DNA from 3 places in the Pseudoalteromonas sp. P1-30 genome. Region 2 is predicted to be linked to each of the others. Evidence: predicted binding sites of a transcription regulator. Region 2 holds the regulator's gene; each other region holds the start of a gene.

Region 1 (8,153 bases), on a different contig from region 2:
AAATGCGCGAAATAGCCATGCTTGACCCGCTTACCAATATTTATAATCGCCGTGCACTTAGCTTACTTGCCCAACACAAACTTAATTTAGCGCTGCGTTTAGGTTTTGATGTGTGTTGCTTGTTTATTGATGTAAACGACTTTAAAAAACTAAACGACACTTATGGCCATGAAATAGGCGATCAAGCGTTAATCCTCTTAGCAAATACCTTAAAAACACATTTAAGAGAGGCTGATATAGTAGGGCGTTTAGGCGGCGATGAATTTGTAGCTGTGATGCAAATTAGTGATAGAAGTAAGCTTAGCCATATTATTGATAAAATAAAAATTGAGTATAAAAACGCACTATTAGAAAACAACGTGTGCGCGCTGACACTTAGCATAGGCGAAAGTTTTACTAACAAACAAAAGCAACCTTTTGATACGTTATTAAATTTGGCCGATCACCAAATGTATAAAAATAAACAAGCGTACAAATTGGCTAAAAAAGCATAATAATAAAAGTAATACACTTAAACATAGCAACAAAAAAGCAAGCCATTAGGCTTGCTATAAACGGTGTGAATTAGGCGTTAAGCGATTTGTTTTTCGGCTAGGTTTAATTCCATAATGGCTTTTAATAAACGGTATAAGTTTATTGATGCGTCAATTTCTTCTTTACGGTTTGTTAAGCTTTCAATATTTAAGCCCAGTGGCACATCTAGGTGCGCACAGCTTTTGAGTATTAGGTCGAGATTTTCTCGGCAAATACGTACAGATTCACTTAAGGTATTGTCTGCATCAAGCATGCGCCATTTAGTGGCCTCTGGCACTGAGATACCCAACCATTGCATAAACTCTAAGGTTTTATCGCCACCGCATGGCGTAAACGTTAAAATAATCCGTTTTGGTGTAATACCTTGTGCTTTACAGGTACGTGCGTAACTTGTGATTAGCTCTATAGTTGCTTGCGCGTCGTAAACCGCTTGCGATATAAAAAACTGACAACCTTGTGCTGTTTTTTCTATAAGGCGCTCGTGTTCATTTCGCTTACTTGAATGTCGCTCAGCAATGGTAACGCCCCCTAAAAAGAAGTCATCACTTTGCTCTGCAAGCGTTTTATAGGCATCGGGCAAGCTTAGTTTTATATCACCTACCGATGAGGGGCTACCCACTAAAACGACATTTTTTAAATCGTAGTCGTTTTTAGTTTCATCCAACCAGCCTTTAAACTCCTCTACACCACGTTGTGCCACACTTTTGTAAGTAATGACATCTGGAGCAGATAAATTACGTAGTAAGTGGCTGTATTCACGTGGGTCTACAGTTTGTTTAAACGGAAATGGTCGTGCTTTATCTGTACGGCTACTTTCATCTTGAATGTCGTAAATTATCACGCCGTCGTATTCAATTTCGTGTAAACGAGCAAGTAGTTTTTCTGCAATGATTTTTAGTTGCGCTTTATCAGTACCAATTTTAGGTGGAGTAGTACCAATAAGATAAACACCTTGATTGGTGTCTTCTATTTTTTCTTGTAGTGATAAAGCCATAATCCTCATTCCAGCTTAGTCCAATGTATGTAATTTAATATAGCAGCCATTTAGACGTCTAGATAGATTTATTTAGTGAAAGTTTTTCAATCAACTTGAGCTTTTTTCATGCTTAAATGTTTTTAAAATGGGGAATTGACACAGTTGTTTACATTATAAATAGCCGATGGGCTCTTATATTTAGTGGCTTTGGGGCATAATCTAAGCGAGTTAGTATTAAACCTAATAACAAATTTGCTCAATTTAAAAAGGGACAACAATGAAATTTAAATTACTAGCAACAAGCTTAGCGGTATCGCTGGCGCTAACAGGCTGCGCAACACAGCAAAGCGAAAACACCCAAACGGCACAACAACAGCAAACAATAAAAGCTGACGAACGTGTATTTTCGCAAGAGTACTTAATCGAAGAGCTTGATAACGGCTTACGCGTAATGGTTGTTAAAACTGATTACCCCGATGTCGTCTCGCTGCAAATTCCGGTCTCGGTTGGCTCGCGTAATGAAGTAAAAGCAGGTAAAACCGGTTTTGCTCACTTTTTTGAGCACATGATGTTTAAAGGCTCTAAAAAATTTCCGCAAGACGAATACACTGCCATATTTAAAAATGCAGGGGTCGATAACCGTGCTTACACCACTAACGATTACACAAACTACCATTTAAACTTTTCAAAGCAGCACCTTGATAAAGTACTTGAAATTGAAGCCGATATTTTTCAAAACTTAACCTACACCGAAGAGCAATTTAGAACCGAAGCGCTAACGGTTAAAGGGGAATATTTAAAAAATAACGCCAGCCCAATTCGTAAGTTATTGAGCGCAGTACGCGAAGAAGCGTTTGATACGCACACTTATAAACATACCACCATGGGCTTTTTTGAAGATATAGAAGCCATGCCAGATCAAATGGCTTACGGTAAAGAATTTTTTGATAAGTTTTATAAGCCTGAATATGTATCGCTAGTGATTGTGGGCGATGTTGACCCTAAAGCCACAATGGCTATGGTTAAAAAACATTGGGGTGGCTGGGAAAAAGGCGATTACGTTGCCGATATTAAAGCTGAGCCAAAGCAGCAAGCACCTAAATATGTACATGAGAAAAACGAAGGTTTGCCTGGTCATTGGTTGCTTGTATCTTACAAAGGTGCTGCATGGGAGCCTGCTAAAAAGGACAGAGCCGCACTTGATTTAATCTCACAGCTTTATTTTTCTAATAACTCCGATTTATACCAAGAGCTAGTTGTTGATAAACAAATAGCGAGTCAAATGTTTACCTACAATCCAGAGACAAAAGATCCTGGCTTACTGCATGTGTTTGTAAAAGTAGAAAACGAAGATGATTTAGCAAAAGCACGCGATGCTATTAACCGCACTTATGCAAAAGCACGTACCGAACTTGTTGATGAGCAAAAACTAAGTGATTTAAAGTCTAACCTTAAATACAGCTTTATTAACGGCTTAGACTCATCGCAAGCGATTGCATCAACCCTTGCAAGTTATATGCATTTTGAGCGCGACCCAGAGGTTATTAACCAGCTTTATAAATCGGCCGACAACATCACAGCACAAGATATTAAAGCCGTGGCTAATAAGTATTTTGTAGATGACGCGCGTACTACCGTAACTATGTCGGCACTTGATAAAGCGCCAGGGTTTGAACAAGAAACAAGCTTAAATGCATTAGTAGCTAAGCGTGATAAAGCGCCAGAGGCACCAGTATTTAAAGTACTTGATAAAACGAATAGCTCGCCGCTGATTGATGTAAACTTTTTATTCAATACAGGGGCTGCTGCAGACCCGCAAGGTAAAAAAGGGGTTGCTGCGCTCACCGCCGCTATGCTTGCTCAAGGTGGCTCGCAAAGTACGAGTTACAAAGACATACAAAAAGCGCTTTATCCGCTTGCTGGCAGCTTTGGTTATCAAATAGATAAAGAAATGCTGTCATTCCAAGGGCGTATTCATAAAGATAACGCTGCCACATGGTATGCGCTTGTAAGCGATCAGTTACTTAACCCAGGCTTTAGAGACGATGACTTTAAGCGCCTTAAAAAAGAAATGATCGACGGTATTAAATCGGGCTTAAAAGCCTCTAATGATGAAGAGCTAGGTAAAGAAGTGCTTTACAGCGCACTTTACAAAGGTCACCCATACGAAAGCTACAATTACGGGGATATTTCGGATTTAGAAGCATTAACGCTTGATGATGTAAAAGCCTTTTACAACACAGAGCTTACCCAATCTAAACTAACACTGGGTTTAATTGGCGCTGTGCCAAAAGCGCTTAAAGCAGAAATCATGAGCGACTTAGCAACCTTACCTAAAGGCGAGCAAAGCCGTTTAAGTATTCCTGATGCGCCAGAGCTTAAAGGTCACCATGCCACGATTGTAGAAAAGTCGGCGCAATCTACTGCGGTATCGTTTGGTTTCCCAATTGATACTATTCGCAGTAGTGAAGATTGGACAGCCCTTTGGCTGGTGCGTTCGTACTTTGGTGAGCACCGCAGTTCTAATTCATACCTGTATGAGCGAATTCGTCAAACACGTGGTATGAACTACGGCGATTACGCCTACATTGAGTACTTCCCACGTGGCATGTTTCAAACTAAGCCTGATGCCAACTTAGGACGCTCTGAGCAAATATTCCAAATTTGGTTACGCCCGCTGCGCTCTAATAACGATGCACACTTTGCAACACGTACCGCGTTGTTTGAGCTGGATAAGCTTATTAAAAATGGCTTAACCGAAAAAGACTTTGAAGCAACACGTAACTTTTTAATTAACTACGTACCGCAGCTTGTCGCAAGTCAAAACCGCCAATTAGGTTATGCACTTGATAGTGAGTTTTATAACACAGAGTCGTTTGTAAAATACGTGACAAGTAAACTTGAAAAGCTAACGCTTGCTGATGTTAATCGCGTAATTAAAGATAATCTACAAACAGATAACGTACAGTACGTGTTTATTACCGGTGACGGCGAAGACATGAAAAAACGTTTAGTGTCAGAGCAAACATCGCCAATGGTTTACAACACAGAAAAACCAGCAGCGCTTGTTGCTGAGGATAAAGTCATTGCCGATTATAAATTAGCTATTCCAGCTAACAACATTGAAGTAATGGCTGTTGAAAAAGTGTTTCAGTAATTAATCTCTTTTTCTAACATATAAAAAATGCCCCAGTGCTTATAGCCTGGGGCATTTTTATTTAATTAGTGCTATTAAAGCGTAATATTAGTTAGTCGCTAAAAGCACTGAGCCAGCGCCTAGAGCAAAGCTTATTAAGGAACTAATAACCACTCCCGCTAAAAAGCTTTTAGTTGGCGTACTTTTAACGTCATTATTTATAGGCTCATCAAGTTTAATTAGCTCGCCTTGGCGTACTTCAAGTACCGCGCAAAGCGCCATAGTGGTTTCTTTAGAAGCGGCGCCTTCTTTTTCTACCCGTTGAATGGTCCGCAAACTTACATCGCAGGCATCTGCGAGCTGTTGCTGCGTCCAATCTAACTTACTTCTAAGCGATTTAACTGTTGTAGGATTTAATTGCACGTTAAAGCTTCCCTACAAATAGTTCAACAATAGTTGCCGTTGTATAGCCAAACACCGCCCCACCTAATGTACAGCCAGCAAGAAAAAATGCTGCTTTTTTAGGATCGTCTGAAAGACTACTTTGAACTTGTTTGGCTATCACACTGCTATTTTTATAAAGAGTGCACTCCAGACGCCCTGTAAGTATATTAAGCATGTCAAATTTTACTTGGTACTGTGAGCCCTCAAAAGCAAAAGAGTGCGTGCTTGCACAGTAGATATTTCGTTTTTTACTAAATAGGTCATCGTTTACAAATACTTCTTCTTTACCCGTAAAGTAGCTTCCAAAACAGGCTATTTGATTGTCGCCATCTTGAAAGTAAAATTTATAACCAAGCTTTTTTGTATTCAATATATCGTTTTTCATCATCGTTATCCTTGTTGAGTTGATGATGCTAATTTAGCGTTTGTTTTTATTTTTTACGCCGTCAGTAGTATGCCAGTAGCTAGTTTGGCATATGACAGTAACCCTGTCATGCTGCTTTAGTATCTGATTTTTAATGTAAAAGTAAAATTTTTATATTTTTTATAGACTACTTAGCTGTCATACGGAGTATTACTTCACATTAATAAATTATGCAACTAGCGTGAAGTAAAGTAACAATATTGTGTTAAAAAATTGTTATTGATTATACTGATTAACAACAAAGCTAAAATGGAAAGCTCGTGATTGACGATAAAGCGTTTTTTAAATTGGTACTAGATACCACGCCCGACCAAGTAGTGGTTATTAATTCTAACGGCGACATAGTCTATATAAACCGAAGCTGGCAAAACTTTGGTGAGCAAAACGACTGTGCCTGCTGTGATATGTGGGAGCAGCAAAATTACTTAGCAGAGTGTGAAAAAGCTGCTAAAAAAGGAGATAGCTTTGGTTTAAAGGCATTTAACGGCATTAAATCAGTTATTTCAGGGGCTAATGACGACTTCTATTTAGAATATCCATGCCATAGTGAAGATGAAAAACGTTGGTTTATGATGCGAGTAGTGTCGTTTAGCCATACCGATAAAGCGTATTACGCTATTAGCCATCAAAATATTACCGAGCGTAAACTGGCTGAAGAGCAAGTACAAAAACTTGCCGCTATTGATGGCTTAACGGATATTGCTAACCGAGGCTTTTTTGATACTTTTTTAGAGCAAGAGTGGAATCGTTGTCAGCGTTTAGGTATGCCGCTTTCGTTGGCTATTATTGATATAGATGATTTTAAATTACTCAATGATACTTACGGCCACCAACAAGGCGATACATGCTTAAAAAGGGTGGCTAAAGTACTTAATGAATTTACTAAACGCCCAGGTGATTTATGTGCCCGTTTTGGTGGTGAAGAATTTGTTTTAGTGTATGGAAATACAAACTCAGATCAGGCCTTGTTAGTATTGAACGATATTTTAGAAAAATTAAAACAGTTAAACATTGAAAATAAACATTCATTACCAAGCAGAACCCTTACAGTGAGTGTAGGCCTCACTACTATTACACCCAGTAGTGACTTTACCTGTGCGTATTTAATCAAAGAAGCAGACGATTTACTTTATAAAGCAAAGGATAAAGGAAAAGATGCTTTGTGTGTGAGTGATTTAGCACTCATATAATTTTTTTACTCTTAGTTATACCTAATAACCAGAACAAATAACTAAGGCGTTAACACCTTAGGCTTTAAATCCGTTAAACTTAGGAAAAGGCTCTTTTTATATCAATTTAAGGCAGTGTAGTATTATGCGTCATGAAATTTGGCAACAGCTTCGTAGTGAAGCTAATGAAGTTGTAACTCGCGAACCACTTTTAGCAAGTCATGTGTATTCATGCATTTTAAATCATGAGTGTTTAGGTTCGGCGTTAAGCTTTATTGTTGCTAATAAGTTGGCAGATGCTGTTGTATCGGCTTTTACAATACGTGAGTTGTTCGACCAAGCGTTTGTAAAGTGCGACCGTATGCTTACCTATGTGGCCGAAGATATTAAAGCCGTTAAAGACAGAGACCCGGCAGCCGAAACCTACCTTACGGTTATTTTAAACTTAAAAGGGTTTCATGCTATTCAAGCGCATCGTTTAGCTAACTGCTTGTGGCAGCAAAACCGTAAAGAGCTTGCTCGTTTTATTCAAAGCCGAACCTCAGAAGTGTTTGGGGTTGATATTCACCCTGCGTGTCAGGTTGGTAAAGGGATAATGTTTGACCACGCCACCGGTATTGTTATTGGTGAAACTGCAGTAATTGAAGATAACGTATCAATACTGCAATCGGTCACGCTTGGTGGTACGGGTAACGAGCAGGGCGACCGTCATCCTAAAATTAGAGCCGGTGTGCTTATTGGTGCAGGCGCTAAAGTGCTGGGTAATATTGAAGTAGGCGAGGGCGCACGTATTGGCGCAGGTTCAGTTGTTTTAACTGCGGTACCGCCACATACCACCGCTGTAGGCGTACCGGCTAAAATTATTGGCAGACCGGATTGTCCGTGTCCGGCGCAAAGTATGAACCAAAACTTTTTAACCACTCCAGAGCCTGAAAACGAATCACACACCAGCGCCATGCTGTAATAGCAGCCTGTATAAATAAAAATAATTTTAAAAGGAATTAAAATGAACAAAAATAGCTTATTAACACTAGGGATAGGATTTATTGCGGGTGTAGGTTTAACGTGGAGCTACTTTAATTTATCTTCAAGTGACGCAAACCCCGCAAAGTTACAACATGCTGATACAAAGCAGCAGGCACCTTTTGTTCAGCCAGTTAAAAGCAGTGAAGCAACAGCAAAGCGTGTTATACCAGCAGCCCCTGAGCAAAGCGCTCGTATAGAGCAAAAAGATAATCCCCCTAAACCAGAACCACAACCGCTAGATGAGCTTCCTTTAGAAGAGCAAGTATCGCAGCTTAAACAGCAATTAGCAGCGCAAAAAGCCTTGATGAAAAACGCAGCGCAACAGCTGCGTGACCCCTCTGATGCACAAGCAGTTTTACAAGCGCAATTTGATGAGCAAATACGTAATGAAGAGTGGGCTTATCAAACAGAAATAGCTTTACAAGATTTTTTACTTACCTCTGA
Region 2 (8,153 bases):
TATCATTCCTAACTTTAAAAAAGGTAGAAAAATACTCGAACGGGTACCTATTACAATTGCGCAGCTGCCTTTTTCGCAAAAACGCCATGTTTGCAAGCGTTCGTTATCGGTTAGGGCAGAGTGCCATAGCATAATTGGCGTATCGGGAAAGCGACGACGAAATCGGTTAACAGTTTGTGGCGTTAAGCCTATTTCAGGCACCAATACTAAGGCTTGCTCGCCACGTTTAAGGACTTCTTCTAGGCATTGTAAATATACTTCGGTTTTACCACTGCCTGTTACACCTTCTAATAAAAAGCTTTTAAAGCCAACACTTTGATTTATTGTAGTGCACGCTACGGCTTGCTCTTTATTAAGTACTGGCTTGGTGCCGACTGTGGGCGCAACGCTTTGCCATTGATTATCATGCTCAATGCTTTGGGTTATAAGCTCTTTATCTATTAAGGCATCTATTGTTTTTTTACTAAAGCCGAGCGCTTTTAGCTCGGTTACCGACGACTTACCGGATTGCGCGAGTTGCTTTAGTAAATTTAACTGAGTTTTCGCTTTTAACGATGGAACCTTTGCGCCTTTTTCGGTAAGGCTAACCATGTTAATGCTGGTTTTATCTGGGTTTTCACCTTGGCGAAGCGCACCTGGCAGTGCAGTGTGTATGGTTTCGCCGAGCGGATAGCAATAATAGCGTGCAGTAAAGCTAAGCAGTTCTAAATGCTGTGATGATAAAATAGGGGTTTGGTCAATAACCTCAGTAACCGCTTTAATTTTGTTCTCTGGCACGTCGGTATGCGTTTTAAGTGCAAGAACAACCGCTACTTTCTTTTGATTGCCAAAAGGCACTAAAACACGCATCCCTGGCATAATAGGCGCCGAGGGCGAGATGAGTTGTTCATCTATTTTATAATCAAAGGTGCGTGGTAACGGAACTTTAATAGCAACTTCAACAAAACGCATAACAACTCATGTGATAAAGGGTAATAGCTTAATGTACTAAAAATAAGGCTAAAAACCTACATACAAATGGATGCGGTAGCGCTGGTTGGTTACTTTTTTGGCAAAAAGCGTAATTAAAGCTTGTGCGGGGCAAGCTAGTTGGATAAAATCCGCGGCCTATAAATTTGTTTTAACGACGTATGGTGCCAGACTTCGGGTTTGGAGAGCGATGCGGCCTTAACTAGAGGTTCCTATGAAAGAAGGTATTCACCCTAAGTACGAAGCAATTTCTGCAACATGTTCATGCGGAAACAAATTCGAAACTCGTTCTACTCTTTGTAAAGACATTCACCTAGACGTATGTTCTGCGTGTCACCCGTTTTACACTGGTAAGCAAAAGATTTTAGACACTGGCGGCCGTGTTGATCGCTTCAACAAGCGCTTCGGTGCACTTAGCAGCAAGAAGTAATTATTGCTGTTTAGTAAAAAAAGCACCTTCGGGTGCTTTTTTTGTGCCTAAAATTCATCATTTTTACTAAAAAATCACCGATTGTTGCCGTACTACGTATGCATAACTATTTCCTGTTCTTATTCTGAATATGCATAAACCTTTGCAGACAAACTCACAATTCTTCTCTATATTTTTTATACGTTAATTTTTAACCAAGCTGCTAAAAGTGCTTATCGTGGCGATATTTGTTTTTAACGGTGATAAACGCGCCATATTGGTGCATTTTACTATTTTAATATTCTGCTATTTTAGAAAAATATTGGCAGGGCAAAATGAACCTCAAAAAGCACTTTTTGAATGAATTTTTATTTGTTTAATATTGATAACTTTTAGCGAAGTTGCTGATAAATCACTTAAAATTAACGGATATAGCATATAACAGGATAGACCTGATATTGCTTGGAATTTAAAAATAATAAGAGTATCTTAGCCCCATACTCCCTCTCACTTAACTTAAATTGCAGGATACCATCGCGTTATGTCAGATTTTCGTGAACAAGCATTACACTACCACTCTCACCCCGTTCCAGGCAAAATCAGCATTGAGCTAACAAAACCAGCCGAAACGGTGCAAGATTTAGCATTAGCATACAGCCCCGGTGTTGCAGAGCCTGTGCGCGAAATTGCAGCAGACCCAGCCAATGCATATAAATATACCGGTAAAGGTAATATGGTTGCGGTAATCAGTAATGGTACGGCAATTTTAGGTTTGGGTAATTTAGGGCCATTAGCCTCTAAACCTGTTATGGAAGGTAAGGCGCTTTTATTTAAACGTTTTGCTGGCCTAGATTCTATTGATATTGAAGTTAAGCATCGCACCACCGAAGACTTTATAAATACAGTGGCTAATATTGCCGACACGTTTGGTGGTATTAACTTAGAAGATATTAAAGCGCCAGAGTGTTTTGAAATTGAAAAAGCACTTATTGAGCGTTGCAGTATTCCGGTTTTTCATGATGACCAACACGGTACCGCTATTGTAACTGCGGCAGGTATGCTTAACGCCTTAGAAGTGCAGGGCAAATCAATAGAAGATGCCATTATTGTATGTTTAGGTGCAGGCGCAGCAGCGGTTGCTTGTATGGAGCTGTTAATTAAGTGTGGTGCACTGCGCGAACATATTTATATGCTAGACCGCAAAGGGGTTATTCATACTCGCCGCGATGACTTAAACGAATACAAACAGCTTTTTGCTAACAATACAGATAAGCGTACTCTACAAGATGTAATTGCTGATGCTGATGTGTTTGTAGGTGTATCGGGTCCTAACTTACTTGCACCTGAAGATCTAAAACTAATGGCCGATAAGCCAGTGGTGTTTGCATGTTCAAACCCAGATCCTGAAATTGCACCTGAGCTTGCGCACAGTGCACGTAAAGACTTAATTATGGCAACGGGGCGTTCTGATTTCCCTAACCAAGTTAATAATGTTTTATGTTTCCCGTTTATTTTCCGTGGTGCACTTGATGTACGTGCAAGCGCAATTAACGATGAAATGAAAATAGCCGCTGTTGAAGCTATTCGTCGCATTGCTAAAGAGCCAGTGCCTGAGCAAGTATTAAAAGCAGCGGGTGTAGAAAAGCTCGAATTTGGTGCAGACTACATTATTCCTAAACCTATGGACCCGCGTTTATTACCACGTATAGCCAAGGCGGTTGCTATTGCTGCTGTTGAATCGGGCGTGGCACAAATTGACTTACCGGAAAATTATATGGCGTAATATATAGCGCTTAAACAAAAAAACCTCAGCATGCTGAGGTTTTTTTGTTTAAAAAGACGTTTTATTCTTCGTCTAAAATAGGCACTTCTAAACCCATTTCTTGCATTATTTTTTTAACTTCTTCAGGTACTTTTTCTGCGTTATCTTTACGTAGGTCATCATCATTAGGTAATGGCTGGCCTGTAAAGGCATGCAAAAACGCTTCGCATAGTAACTCGCTGTTTGTTGCATGACGCAGGTTGTTTATTTGACGACGTGTACGCTCATCAGTTAATACTTTTAATACATTTAGCGGGATCGAAACGGTGATCTTTTTAACTTGCTCTGATTTTTTCCCGTGTTCTGCGTATGGGTGAATATACTCACCATTCCATTTAGCCATAAGATGTATCGTTGCCTCAGATTATTAATTTCTCACACGGCGTAAAAAGCGTGTAAATATGCGTGAAATTCTATCGTTTTAAAAAAGATAGTCAAATAATAGATAGCAATCTATCTTAATAAGCTGGCTGTAATAGTAAATACAGCCTCATTGAAGTTTTACACGTCTGTTATTTTTAGCCATCTAGAGCTTTAAATTCTTTGACTTATTATAATGGATAACTTACTCTTTTAGACGTCTAAACATCCAAATTAATCAGGTGACGAATATGAGCGAAAAAAACAAAGCAACCATTGCTGTACGAAATGGGGTTGATGCCGATAAACATCATGGCGCCGTTGTACCGCCAATTTATTTATCGACGACTTATTCGTTTGCCGATTTTGATACTAAGCGCGCATACGACTATGGACGCAGTGGTAATCCTAATCGCGATATTTTAGCTGACACTCTAGCAGAGCTTGAAGGTGGCGCACGCGGAATTATTACTGCTACGGGCATGGCAGCAGTGCACTTAGCCACACAGTTATTAAATAACGATGATACATTGGTTATTCCTCACGATTGTTATGGCGGCAGCTACCGTTTATTTACGTCTTTAGAAAAGCGCGGCTTGCTTAAACTTAAAGTACTTGATTTAACTAAACCAGAAAGCCTAGAACAAATTTTAACCATTAAACCTAAATTAATTTGGATAGAAACACCAAGTAACCCTGTGCTGCGCCTAACGGATATTAAAGCCGTGACGGATATAGCAAAACAGTGCGGTGCATTAGTGGCCGCCGATAACACCTTTTTATCACCGGCATTACAAAACCCAATTAAGTTTGGCGTAGACATTGTTGTGCACTCAACCACTAAATATATAAACGGCCATTCTGATGTTGTAGGCGGTGCAGTTGTTGCTGCAACACAAGAGCTTGGTGATGAGCTTGCTTGGTGGGCCAATAACATTGGTATTACCGGCGCACCATTTGATAGCTATTTAACGTTACGTGGTTTACGTACTTTAAATGTGCGTTTAAAGCAGCACCAAGAAAATGCCCTGGCAATTGCTAAATACCTAGAAAGCTCTGAGTATGTTAGCCAAGTTTACTACCCAGGCCTTGAATCGCATCCTCAACATGCGCTTGCTAAAGCCCAACAGCTTGGGTTTGGCGGTATGGTTAGTTTTGATATTAAAGGCGATGTGAATGATGCTGCGGCGTTTTTAACAAGCCTTAAAGAATTTAGCTTAGCAGAATCGTTAGGTGGGGTTGAGAGTTTAATTTGTCATCCTGCGACCATGACTCACGCAGGTATGGAAGCTCAAGCACGTTTAGAGGCGGGTGTGGGCGATACGCTAATTCGTATTTCGGTCGGTATTGAAGATGTAGAAGACCTACTGGCTGATTTCGAACGTGTATTTAACTTAGTTAAACCTGGTCAAAATAAAAATGTAGGGCGTGTTGGTAAAGCTGCAGGCAATGCCAATGGTGATGTAAAGCAGCAGGCTGCTCATCCAGCTTTGTGGTGATTGAGTATGGTAAAAAGTGTACATAAATTTGGCGGCTCGAGCTTAAGCTCGGGCGAGCGCTATCAAAGTGTGGCAAAAATAATTATTGGCCACACACAGCCTGGCGATTGCGTGGTTGTATCTGCTGCGGGTAAAACCACCGATACATTGGTTTCGCTGTGGCAAAGTTATCAACAACAAGATAAGCAAGCCGTTGCTGATATTTTGCTGCAATTGAGTAATCACCAAACGGCATTAATTGAAGAGTTATTAAAAGCCGATGCTAAACACACGGCTTTAGCTGTGTTAGCGCAAGAGCTAAGTGATGTAGCGGAGCAAGCCAGCAAGCAGCAGTTGCAAGAGGCGGCCTTACTGGCGCATGGTGAGCTGTGGTCTGCGCGATTATTAGCAGCCTATTTAACGCAATTAAACATTCAAGCGTGTGCTCATGATGCTAGAGCGCTGTTTAGTGTAACAAGCGGGGAGCTTTTGCATGCGCAAAACAAACAGCAATGCAGCCAAGTTATTGATGCAAATAAAATTAACGTAGTAACAGGGTTTATCGCAGCAAGTGCTGATGGTAAAACAGTTACGCTTGGGCGCAATGGTAGTGATTACAGCGCCACCTTATTGGCCAATTATTGCGACGCACAAAATGTATGTATTTGGACTGATACGCCAGGGGTCTTTAGTGCCGACCCACGTAAAGTTGAAAAGGCGATTAAGTACAACAAGGTGTGCCGTGAACAAGCTAACTTATTAGCTCGATTGGGTAACCCTGTGTTACATGCTAAAACGCTTTCGCCTTTAAAAAACAGTAATATTAAACTGGCTGTACGTAGTAGTTTTGATGTGCAAACTGCTCCTACCGATATTGTAAAACAAGGCAAAGCTAAGCAAAAACGTTTTATTACTACATTACAAAACGTTGATTTATTGCTCGTTGAAGGCCTTAACGCGGGTGAAGTGGCGCATGTTAGCCAGCTTATTCAGCACAGCCTTCATCATTTTATACATAACGGGGGTACATACTTAGTTGTGCCCGCGGGTGCAACGCATCAAGTAGTGAGTTATTTTGCTGGGCGAGCAAATATAAGCGAGTCTAATTTAAATGGCTGCGCGGTGGTTGCGCCTACGCAAGATGTTTACACATTAAGTACATTAGCGGCTGAGGTTTTAAATCAGCAAAGTATTCACCCTCGTTTTATTCATCAAGATACAGGCTATACATTGCTGTTAACTGATCAGTTAATAGAAAGCGATGTACTTAGTTTATTGCACGAAAAATTAATTAATAAAGGCCAAGAAGTTGCCCTGGTTGTGGCTGGCTTAGGTAATGTAGGCGATGAATTTTTAAGCCAGCTAGATGCTCAATTTAAGCGTTTGTCGGGCGATTATAGTATTAAGCTAGTTGGGTTAATTCGCTCGCAACATATGCTATTTAATGCCTCGGGTATTACGCTTGGGCAATGGAAAAAACAATGGCAGCATAATGCCGTTGCTTATGAGCAGGCGGATTTATTAAGTGCATTAAACGAACTTGATTACGAGCACAAAGTTGTTGTTGATATAACGGCAAGCGAGCAATTTAGCCAATTATACACTGACTTTGTTGAGCGAGACTGCCATTTAATAAGTGCTAACAAGTACGCGGGCACTGCTGCATCTAATTGGTATAACGCGCTGCGCCAAAGTATTAGCGAGCGTAACTTGCATTGGCGCTACAACACCAGTGTTGGGGCTGGATTGCCGATTAACTTTGCGTTAGCTGATTTACAAAATAGTGGCGATAAAATTACCCGTATTGAAGGTGTTTTCTCGGGCACACTCTCGTGGCTATGCAGCAAATACGATGGCAGTGTGGCATTTTCTGACCTTGTTCTTGAAGCGCAAAAAATGGGCTTTACAGAGCCTGATCCTCGCGAGGATTTATCGGGCCGCGATATGCAACGTAAATTGCTAATACTTGCGCGCGAGCTTGGCATTGAATTAGATTTAAATGATATAAGCTTACAAGCATTAATGCCTGATGAGTTAGCCCAAGGTTCATGGGATGACTTTTTAGCGAATAAAGATAAGCTAAATGCCTTTATTAAACACCATGCCGATGCGGCAAATGCGCAAGATGCTGTACTTAGGTATACTGGTTTATTAGCATTAGAGCAGGGTAAAGTATCGGCGAAGGTAGGTATAACTTATGCGCCTAAAGGGGACGCCTTAGCTAACTTAACACCTGGCGATAATATCTTTGTTATTAATAGCCAGTGGTACAACGAAAATGCCTTAGTAATACAAGGCCCAGGGGCAGGCAAAGAAGTGACCGCCGCGGGCGTGCACTCTGATTTATATTGGTTAGTTAAAAACTTAAAATAGCGCAGCAAATATTAATAGTAAAACGGCAGCTTGTGTAAGCTGCCGTTTTTGTTTTTAGAATAACTCTTCTTCTGTTTTTGTATCTTCTTCAAAAATATCAGTTGGCTGAGACAGCACATATTTTGTAGGCGCAGTGCCTTTTTCAAAATATTCAAAGCGACTGGTGTAGTCGTTTTTATGACTTAACAAACCTGTTTTTAAATCGATACGAATTGAAACTAGTCCTTCAGGAGGCTCTATTGGCGCCTCTGGTGTGCCCTCAAGCGCCACTTTCATAAAATCAACCCAAGCAGGCTGTGCCGTTTTGGCGCCCGATTCAGCACCAGAGATTTGACTGCTATCTAGGTTGTTATTATAGGTTGAGCGTCCTAACGAGTTACCTGGGTTGTCAAAACCAACCCATACAGACGTTACTACATTGCGGTTAAAGCCGCTAAACCAAGTATCAACAGAGTCATTGGTTGTGCCTGTTTTACCCGATAGATCGCGTCTATCTAATGCTTGCGCACGCCAACCTGTCCCGCTCCAGCCTGTTTTATGGGTCCAGCTACCGCCACCCCATACTGCGCTGTGCATTGCTTCAGCAATTAAAAAAGCATTTTGCTTTGAAATAACACGTGGTGCACAACGTGGTTGCGTGGCTGTATCATCTGTTATGTCGGTATCTAGGTTATTGTTGGCAAAGCTATCCACTGCTTTAGAGACGGGTAATAGCTCGTCTTCATCGCAAGCAAGAGCCGGG
Region 3 (8,153 bases), on a different contig from region 2:
TTTTTACTGGTGTCAAATACAAATTCACCTGGTTGCATAAAACCTAGCGTTTTGGTTGTGCCATCGTTAAATACCACGGTACGGCTTGATACTTTACCGTCAAAATACACGTTCGCTTTTTTAATTACGCTTACATTTTCAAACTGAGACATCCTCACTCCTGTTGTATTATTTTATTTAATCGGCCACCACCTTGCCTGATAGGTCATAGCCTTGCAAGAAAAGCGCTGTGAAAATTACTCATCTGAAATTAAAACTCAAAAGGCTTTAAGCCAAAAAAGTACTACGTATTTCAAGCAGTGTGATTCAAGTATCTTAAGGCTACTACGCCACTTTATAACTCAGTTAGCAAACAAAAAAGCCCGCCCTGTTTTACACAGGGCGGGCTTTTAAATATTAAAGCTAACTATTAAAACAGTTCGTTTGCTTTATTTACAATGTTCTCTACTGTAAAGCCAAAGTGCTCAAACAGCTCACCAGCAGGTGCCGACTCACCAAAGGTAGTCATACCTACTACTGCGCCATTTAGGCCCACGTACTTGTACCAGTAATCAGCAATACCTGCTTCTACTGCTACGCGGCGTGTAACGGCTGCCGGTAGTACGCTTTCTTTGTACTGTGCGCTTTGCTCTTCAAATACATCAGTACATGGCATAGATACAACACGTACCTTTTTACCTTGGCTGCGTAGCTCTGTTGCAGAGTCTTGTGCTAGTTGCACCTCAGAACCTGTTGCAATAATAATTAGCTCTGGCTCGCCGTCACAGCTAAGGATGTAACCACCCTTTTTAACATCTGCTAATTGCTGAGCGTCACGCGCTTGTTGCTCAAGACCTTGGCGAGTAAAGATAAGTGACGTAGGACCGTCTTTACGCTCAATAGCTTGTTGCCATGCAATTGCCGACTCAACTTGGTCACACGGGCGCCAGTTGTATAAGTTTGGCGTTAAACGCATGCTCGCAATTTGCTCTACCGGTTGGTGAGTTGGACCGTCTTCACCTAGGCCGATTGAATCGTGCGTGTAAACAAAAATGCTTGGTTGCTTCATTAGTGCAGCCATACGTACCGCATTTTTTGCGTATTCAACAAACATTAAGAACGTTGCACCGTAAGGAATAAAGCCTTTATGAAGGGCAATACCATTCATAATTGCCGACATACCAAACTCACGTACACCGTAGTAAACGTAGTTACCGCTTGCATCGTCTGCAGTTAGCCCTTTAGAGCCATCCCAAATTGTTAAGTTTGAGCCAGCTAAATCGGCTGAGCCACCCATGAATTCTGGTAATAACGGGCCAAATGCATTTAATGCATTTTGCGACGCTTTACGAGATGCAGGATTTGCAGGGTTTGCTTGTAGTTGCTCTATGTATGCTTGAGATTTTTCAGCCCAATCGCCTGGAAGTTCGTTGTTAATACGGCGCTTATATTCAGCTGCAAGCTCTGGGTATGCTTTTGCGTATGCTGCAAATTTTTCGTCCCAGCTAGATTCAAGCTGTTGACCTTTTTCTTTGCTATCCCACTGTGCGTAAATATCATCAGGGATTTCAAATGCACCACCAGACCAGCCTAAAAATTCGCGAGACGCTGTAATTTCGTCATCACCTAATGGCGCGCCGTGACAATCGTGGCTACCAGATTTATTAGGTGAACCGTAACCAATCACTGTTTTACAACAAATTAGTGATGGTTTGTCAGTAACACTTTGAGCCTCTGCTATTGCAGCACTAACAGCATCGCTGTCGTGGCCATCAACGTCACTTATTACATGCCAGCCGTATGCTTTAAAGCGTGCCGGTGTATCGTCGCTAAACCAACCTTCTACTTCACCATCGATTGAAATACCGTTGTCATCCCAAAAAGCCACTAACTTGCCAAGGCCTAATGTGCCAGCAAGTGAACATGCTTCATGAGAAATACCTTCCATTAAACAACCATCACCCATAAATGCATACGTGTAGTGATCAACAATGTCGTGGCCTTCACGGTTAAATTGTGCAGCAAGCGCTTTTTCAGCAATCGCCATACCTACCGCGTTTGTGATCCCCTGACCTAGTGGGCCCGTAGTAGTTTCAATTCCTGGTGCATAACCGTACTCAGGATGGCCTGGCGTTTTAGAATGCATTTGACGGAAGTTTTTAATTTCATCAAGTGGTAAGTCGTAACCAGTTAGGTGCAATAGAGAATAGATAAGCATTGAACCGTGGCCATTTGAAAGAATAAATCTGTCACGGTCAGCCCACTCTGGATTAGTTGGATTATGCTTTAGATAATCGCGCCATAATACTTCTGCGATATCGGCCATGCCCATTGGGGCTCCAGGGTGGCCAGATTTGGCCTTTTGTACTGCGTCCATTGACAAGACGCGAATAGCATTTGCAAGTTCTTTGCGAGATGGCATGAATTCTCCTACCTTTATGTGTATTTGCGCGGGTACTTATGTGTTCGTTAATACCCTTAAGTAACTTAAGAGCTGTTATAGCAACCATTCTTACTTAATGTGGGTGCAGTGTGCAATTAAAAACCCTATAAAAATGGGCTATTATGAATATTTTTTAAGACCAAAAAGTTATTACTCATTTTATTTAGACGTCTAGGCGTAAAAACACTATGCAAGGTGTTTTGTTTTAGATAAAATACGCCCCTTAATTTTTTAGCGCTAATACCGACGTTTGTGAAGCGCAATATTTGTGAGCAGAAATACAATGGCAAAACATTTATTTACTTCTGAATCTGTTTCTGAAGGTCATCCGGATAAAATCGCCGATCAAATCTCTGATGCGGTACTTGATGCTATCCTAGAGCAAGACTCTCATGCCCGTGTTGCGTGCGAAACTTACGTAAAAACCGGTATGGTTATGGTTGGTGGTGAAATTACCACTAGCGCATGGGTTGATATTGAAGAAATTACACGTAAAACAGTACGTGAAATTGGCTACACGCATTCAGACATGGGTTTCGATGCAGACTCGTGTGCAATTTTAAACACAATTGGTAAGCAGTCTCCTGATATTAACCAAGGTGTTGACCGTACTAGCCCAGAAGAACAAGGTGCTGGCGACCAAGGCCTTATGTTTGGTTATGCATGTAACGAAACAGAAGTACTAATGCCTGCGCCAATTACTTACTCACACCGTTTAGTACAGCGCCAAGCGCAAGTACGTAAAAGCGGCGAGCTTAACTGGTTACGCCCAGATGCAAAATCTCAAGTAACTTTTGCATACGAAAACGGCAAGCCAGTAGGTATTGATGCAGTTGTGCTTTCTACTCAGCACGCAGAAGAAATTTCGCAAAATGACTTAGTAGAAGCCGTGATGGAAACCATCATTAAGCCAGTACTTCCTGCCGAGCTTATTACTAGCGCGACTAAATTTTTCATTAACCCAACGGGTCGCTTTGTAATTGGCGGACCAATGGGCGACTGTGGTTTAACGGGTCGTAAAATCATCGTAGATACATACGGTGGTATGGCACGTCACGGTGGTGGTGCTTTCTCAGGTAAAGATCCATCAAAAGTTGACCGCTCAGCTGCATACGCTGCACGTTACGTAGCTAAAAACGTAGTGGCTGCAGGCCTTGCTGATAAGTGTGAGCTACAAGTATCTTACGCAATTGGTGTAGCAGAGCCTACCTCTATCAGCGTTGAAACCTTTGGTACAAGCAAGCTTGAAGAAGGTCGTTTAATTGAGCTTATTCGTGAGCACTTTGACCTACGCCCTTACGGCTTAATTCAAATGCTTGATTTAGAGCGCCCAATTTACCAACCAACAGCGGCATACGGTCACTTTGGTCGTGACGAATTCCCATGGGAACGTACAGATAAAGCAGACGCACTTCGCGCAGCTGCTGGCCTTTAAGCCAAAATGCATTAAATAATAAACGGCCCTTTTAAGGGCCGTTTTTATATCTAAAGCAAAGGCTAATTATACTATTTATATCAATTGCATTAATTTAGTTATTTATCATAGCACCCAGTAAATAGTGCAATAACAAAGGAATTTACGGCGTACAGTTATTTTATATAAATAATTTTAACGCAGTCAGTGCGCTATTTAATACGCTAAACTAATCGTGTTTTGAATTAAATTGGTATTAGCTAGCCCTCGAATTTCGTACGGTTTTAGGTATATACTCTTTGCATAATAAAAGCTTAAGGGATAAGTAAATGGCCAATAATTTTCGCGTTATGTTTGTAGGGCTCGCCGAGGGCACTGAGGCTAAAACGGCCTGCGTAAATTTAGCAAGTAAGCTAAAAACGTCTGAAGATAAAGTAACTCAGTTTTTTAATGGCAAAGCACTTTTTGCACCTAGCAATAAAGACAAAGCCTTAAAGCAGGCCAAATTACTGGCAAGCCTAGGCATTAAAAGTAAGTTACAAGCCACAGGTGAACTACCCACTCAAAGCCCTAGCGCAGCTAGTCAGCGTGATGAACGGATTTTTGATGCCCTTGATTACATAACGAGCAGCCTGATCCGCCTAGAAGAAAAGCTAGAAGAGCTAGAACAAAGACTTCCAACCAATGAGCTAAAAAGCCCTACAGACGAAAGCGATGAGTGGCAAGAAGATGATCTAATGCTTGACGAGCAGCTCGATGAACCCGTTAAAACGCGTAGCAATACTTTGTTATATTCACTGATTGCCACTGCCGTTTTACTACTTATTGTGCTTGCTGTTTACTTAGCTTTTCCTGATTTAGTGTCTATTTAATCAAAGGTGCGTAATTACAATGAGCAATAAACGTACACACATACGCCAATCTATTCGCCAATTACGCAATAATCTATCAAAAAAACAGCAAGAAAAAGCCGCAGCACAGTTAAAGTTGAATTTTACTCAACAGCTAAATAGCGATAAAACAGCCTCAAAAAAACATATAGCCATTTACTTTAGTAACGATGGAGAATTAGATACATCATTGTTAATTAATGAGTTATGGCGACAAGGCCACACCCTTTACTTACCCGTTATACACCCATTTAATGGGGCTACTTTGCTGTTTCAACGCTATGAAAAAAACTCACCCATGAGGGCAAATCGCTATGGTATCTTGGAGCCTAAGCTGAACTGCTCTCAAATATGCCCATTAACTGATTTAGATTACTTACTGATGCCACTTGTAGCATTTGATAATCAAGGTAACAGATTAGGAATGGGGGGTGGATTTTACGATAAAACACTGGCGCAATTACACGCTTACAATTGGCAAAAACCGCAACTTATAGGCTTAGCACATAGCTGCCAAAAAGTAGATGCACTGCCAATTGAATCGTGGGATGTTCCACTTAAAACCATTATTACTCCCGATAAAATTTATCACTGGTAATAAACACCCACTACACATTTGAAATATGAGCATAACAATGACGCAAGACGAATTAAAAAAAGCAGCTGCGTGGGCTGCACTCGAGTTTGTAAAAGAAAACACCATTGTTGGTGTAGGGACAGGCTCTACCGTAAATCATTTTATTGATGCCCTAGGCACAGTAAAAGACACCATAACGGGTGCGGTATCTAGCTCTGAGGCTTCAACAGCGCGTTTACACGCGTTAGGTATTGAAGTGTTTGAGCTAAACGATGTAGATGCTCTTGATGTATACGTAGACGGCGCAGATGAAATTAATGCCCAAAACGAAATGATCAAAGGCGGCGGCGCAGCACTTACCCGCGAAAAAATAGTCGCAGCCGTTGCAAAACAATTTGTTTGTATTGTTGATGACACAAAATTAGTAGATACATTGGGCGATTTTCCGCTTCCGGTAGAAGTTATACCAATGGCACGCAGCTACGTAGCGCGTGAATTATTAAAACTTGGTGGCGACCCTGTGTACCGCCAAGGCGTAGTAACCGATAACGGTAACGTTATTTTAGATGTACACAATTTAAGTATTAGTAATGCCAAACAACTTGAAACACAAATTAATTCAATTGTTGGCGTAGTTACCAACGGCCTATTTGCGATGCGCGGCGCTGATAAAGTGATTATCGGCACTAAAAATGGGCCACAAATTAAATAGGATGAGGTTATGAGTAAGGTATCGTTAGCAAAAGACAAAATTAAAATTCTCTTGCTTGAAGGTGTTCACCAAAGCGCAGTAGAAACGCTTAAACGTAATGGTTACAGCAACATCGACTACGTAAAAACATCGCTACCTGAGGACGAACTTAAAGAGCGTATTAAAGATGTGCACTTTGTAGGGCTTCGTTCTCGTACTCATATTAACCAAGCAGTTTTAGACTCAGCTGAAAAGCTAGTAGCCATTGGCTGTTTTTGTATTGGTACTAACCAAGTTGACTTAAACTCAGCTCGCGAGCGCGGTATTGCGGTATTTAATGCACCGTTTTCAAACACTCGTTCAGTGGCTGAACTTGTACTTGGCGAAATACTATTACTATTACGTGGTATTCCAGAGCGTAATGCAGCAGCGCACCGTGGCGGCTGGTTAAAAACAGCAACCGGCTCGTTTGAAGCGCGCGGTAAAACGCTCGGGATTATTGGTTACGGCCACATAGGTACACAGCTTGGTATTATGGCTGAAAACATAGGTATGAACGTAGAGTATTACGACATTGAAGATAAGCTCTCTTTAGGTAATGCAACACAAATTCATAACCTAACACAGCTTTTACAGCGCGCTGATATTATTAGTTTACACGTACCAGAAACACCGCAAACTAAAAACCTAATTGGCACAGCAGAACTTGCCGTAATGAAGCAAGGATCAATACTAATTAACGCTTCACGCGGTACTGTAGTGGATATTGATGCACTTGCTGAAGCACTTAGCGAGAAAAAGCTAAGCGGCGCAGCTATTGATGTATTCCCTGTTGAGCCAAAATCTAACGAAGAAGAATTTGTATCGCCACTGCGTGAATTCGACAACGTTATTTTAACGCCGCACATTGGTGGTTCAACCCAAGAAGCGCAAGAAAACATTGGTATTGAAGTAGCCGGTAAATTAGCTAAATACTCAGATAATGGTTCAACTATTACAGCTGTTAACTTCCCTGAGGTTTCGCTACCAGAGCTTGCTAACCGTAGCCGCTTATTGCACGTACACCACAACCGCCCTGGCGTACTTACACAAATTAACCAAGCGTTTGCCCAGCACGGTATTAACATTGCCGCTCAGTACTTACAAACTGATGAATCAATTGGTTATGTAGTTATTGACGTAGATACCGATCAGTCAGAAGTTGCACTTAAAGAGCTAAGCGCAGTAGAAGGTACAATTAGAGCGCGTATTCTTCACTAAGCTATCAGCTAAAATAATAAAAGCCGTACTTGATTAATCAAGTACGGCTTTTTTGTATTAAACTGGCTACTAAGAGCTGTTCGCAATTACTCGCCTTTAACTTCTAAATTAACAAATTTAACTAGCTCTTCTGGCTGGCCAGCTAACATCATTATTTGCTGGTTAACTTCCATCATGGTTTTACCTTCAGGCAATTTTGCCGATATGCTTAATGAGTTTAAACCTTTGGCAAAATCAGTCAGCGCATGTGCTATTTCTTCAGTTACGGGAGCTTGCTGTAACTGTTGCTGTAGCGTCATTTGCATTTGCTCAAGCGTCATACCTTGTTTTTCAAGCTCGCTCACAAATAGCTCTTTTAATTTGCCTTGGTTATTAAGTACTAAATTAATATTTCGTGGCTCAAGCTTACTCATAGCTTGCATAACTAAGGTTTGCTGTTGTAACTCTTGCTCGTACGTAAGTGGCGTGTCACCTGCTTCTTGCTGCGCTTTGCTTATAGCAAGGGATGCGTCCATTAATGCTTTAGAGTTAGCAAGTCCTACATCCATATTAAAACTAGCAATATCTTTTGCATCAAGCTTTAAAACTACGTCGCTGTCGCCAGATTGTTCATCGTAATCGAGCGATGAGCTTAAGTCGTAACTTGCAGAGGCAAGCATTTCGTTTGTATCAGCAGGTAGTTTTGCTACAAAGTCCTTATCAAACTGAAAGCTTTTTACTGTAAACGATGTATGTGGCGATATTTTATCGGTTTCGTAACCGGTTACTTCAATACTTTGAATATGCGCTACGTTATCACCTTCAGGGCTAATTACTTCCATGTTAGTAATTTCAACACTTTGAGAAATAACACTTGCCGATAAACCCGCGTATTTAAATGTTGCACCGGTTTGATCGCT

The links. The regulator MetJ, encoded in region 2, represses methionine synthesis genes. The targets are predictions, from matches to a motif close to TAGACGTCTAGACGTCTA.
Region 1: AN395_RS08820 (methylenetetrahydrofolate reductase) is a predicted target of MetJ. The motif match lies at 1,572-1,589, and genes of this name have one in related genera.
Region 3: metK (methionine adenosyltransferase) is a predicted target of MetJ. The motif match lies at 2,587-2,604, and genes of this name have one in related genera.

What each region holds. Positions count from the first base shown of each region.
Region 1 is NZ_LKBC01000003.1:129,878-138,030, reverse strand. Features, by position in the region: gene AN395_RS08825 (sensor domain-containing diguanylate cyclase) at 1-494, shown strand, start outside; gene AN395_RS08820 (methylenetetrahydrofolate reductase) at 572-1,528, opposite strand; gene AN395_RS08815 (pitrilysin family protein) at 1,788-4,667, shown strand; gene AN395_RS08810 (helix-turn-helix transcriptional regulator) at 4,755-5,069, opposite strand; gene AN395_RS08805 (hypothetical protein) at 5,071-5,478, opposite strand; gene AN395_RS08800 (diguanylate cyclase) at 5,775-6,704, shown strand; gene cysE (serine O-acetyltransferase) at 6,829-7,647, shown strand; gene AN395_RS08790 (hypothetical protein) at 7,690-8,153, shown strand, end outside.
Region 2 is NZ_LKBC01000004.1:137,131-145,283, reverse strand. Features, by position in the region: gene priA (primosomal protein N') at 1-951, opposite strand, end outside; gene rpmE (50S ribosomal protein L31) at 1,184-1,399, shown strand; gene AN395_RS10125 (malic enzyme-like NAD(P)-binding protein) at 1,920-3,161, shown strand; gene metJ (met regulon transcriptional regulator MetJ) at 3,223-3,543, opposite strand; gene metB (cystathionine gamma-synthase) at 3,812-5,059, shown strand; gene metL (bifunctional aspartate kinase/homoserine dehydrogenase II) at 5,066-7,411, shown strand; gene AN395_RS10105 (penicillin-binding protein 1A) at 7,466-8,153, opposite strand, start outside.
Region 3 is NZ_LKBC01000003.1:93,489-101,641, forward strand. Features, by position in the region: gene AN395_RS08650 (pyrimidine/purine nucleoside phosphorylase) at 1-152, opposite strand, end outside; gene tkt (transketolase) at 410-2,401, opposite strand; gene metK (methionine adenosyltransferase) at 2,706-3,857, shown strand; gene AN395_RS08670 (hypothetical protein) at 4,166-4,708, shown strand; gene AN395_RS08675 (5-formyltetrahydrofolate cyclo-ligase) at 4,728-5,324, shown strand; gene rpiA (ribose-5-phosphate isomerase RpiA) at 5,362-6,015, shown strand; gene serA (phosphoglycerate dehydrogenase) at 6,025-7,254, shown strand; gene AN395_RS08690 (hypothetical protein) at 7,341-8,153, opposite strand, start outside.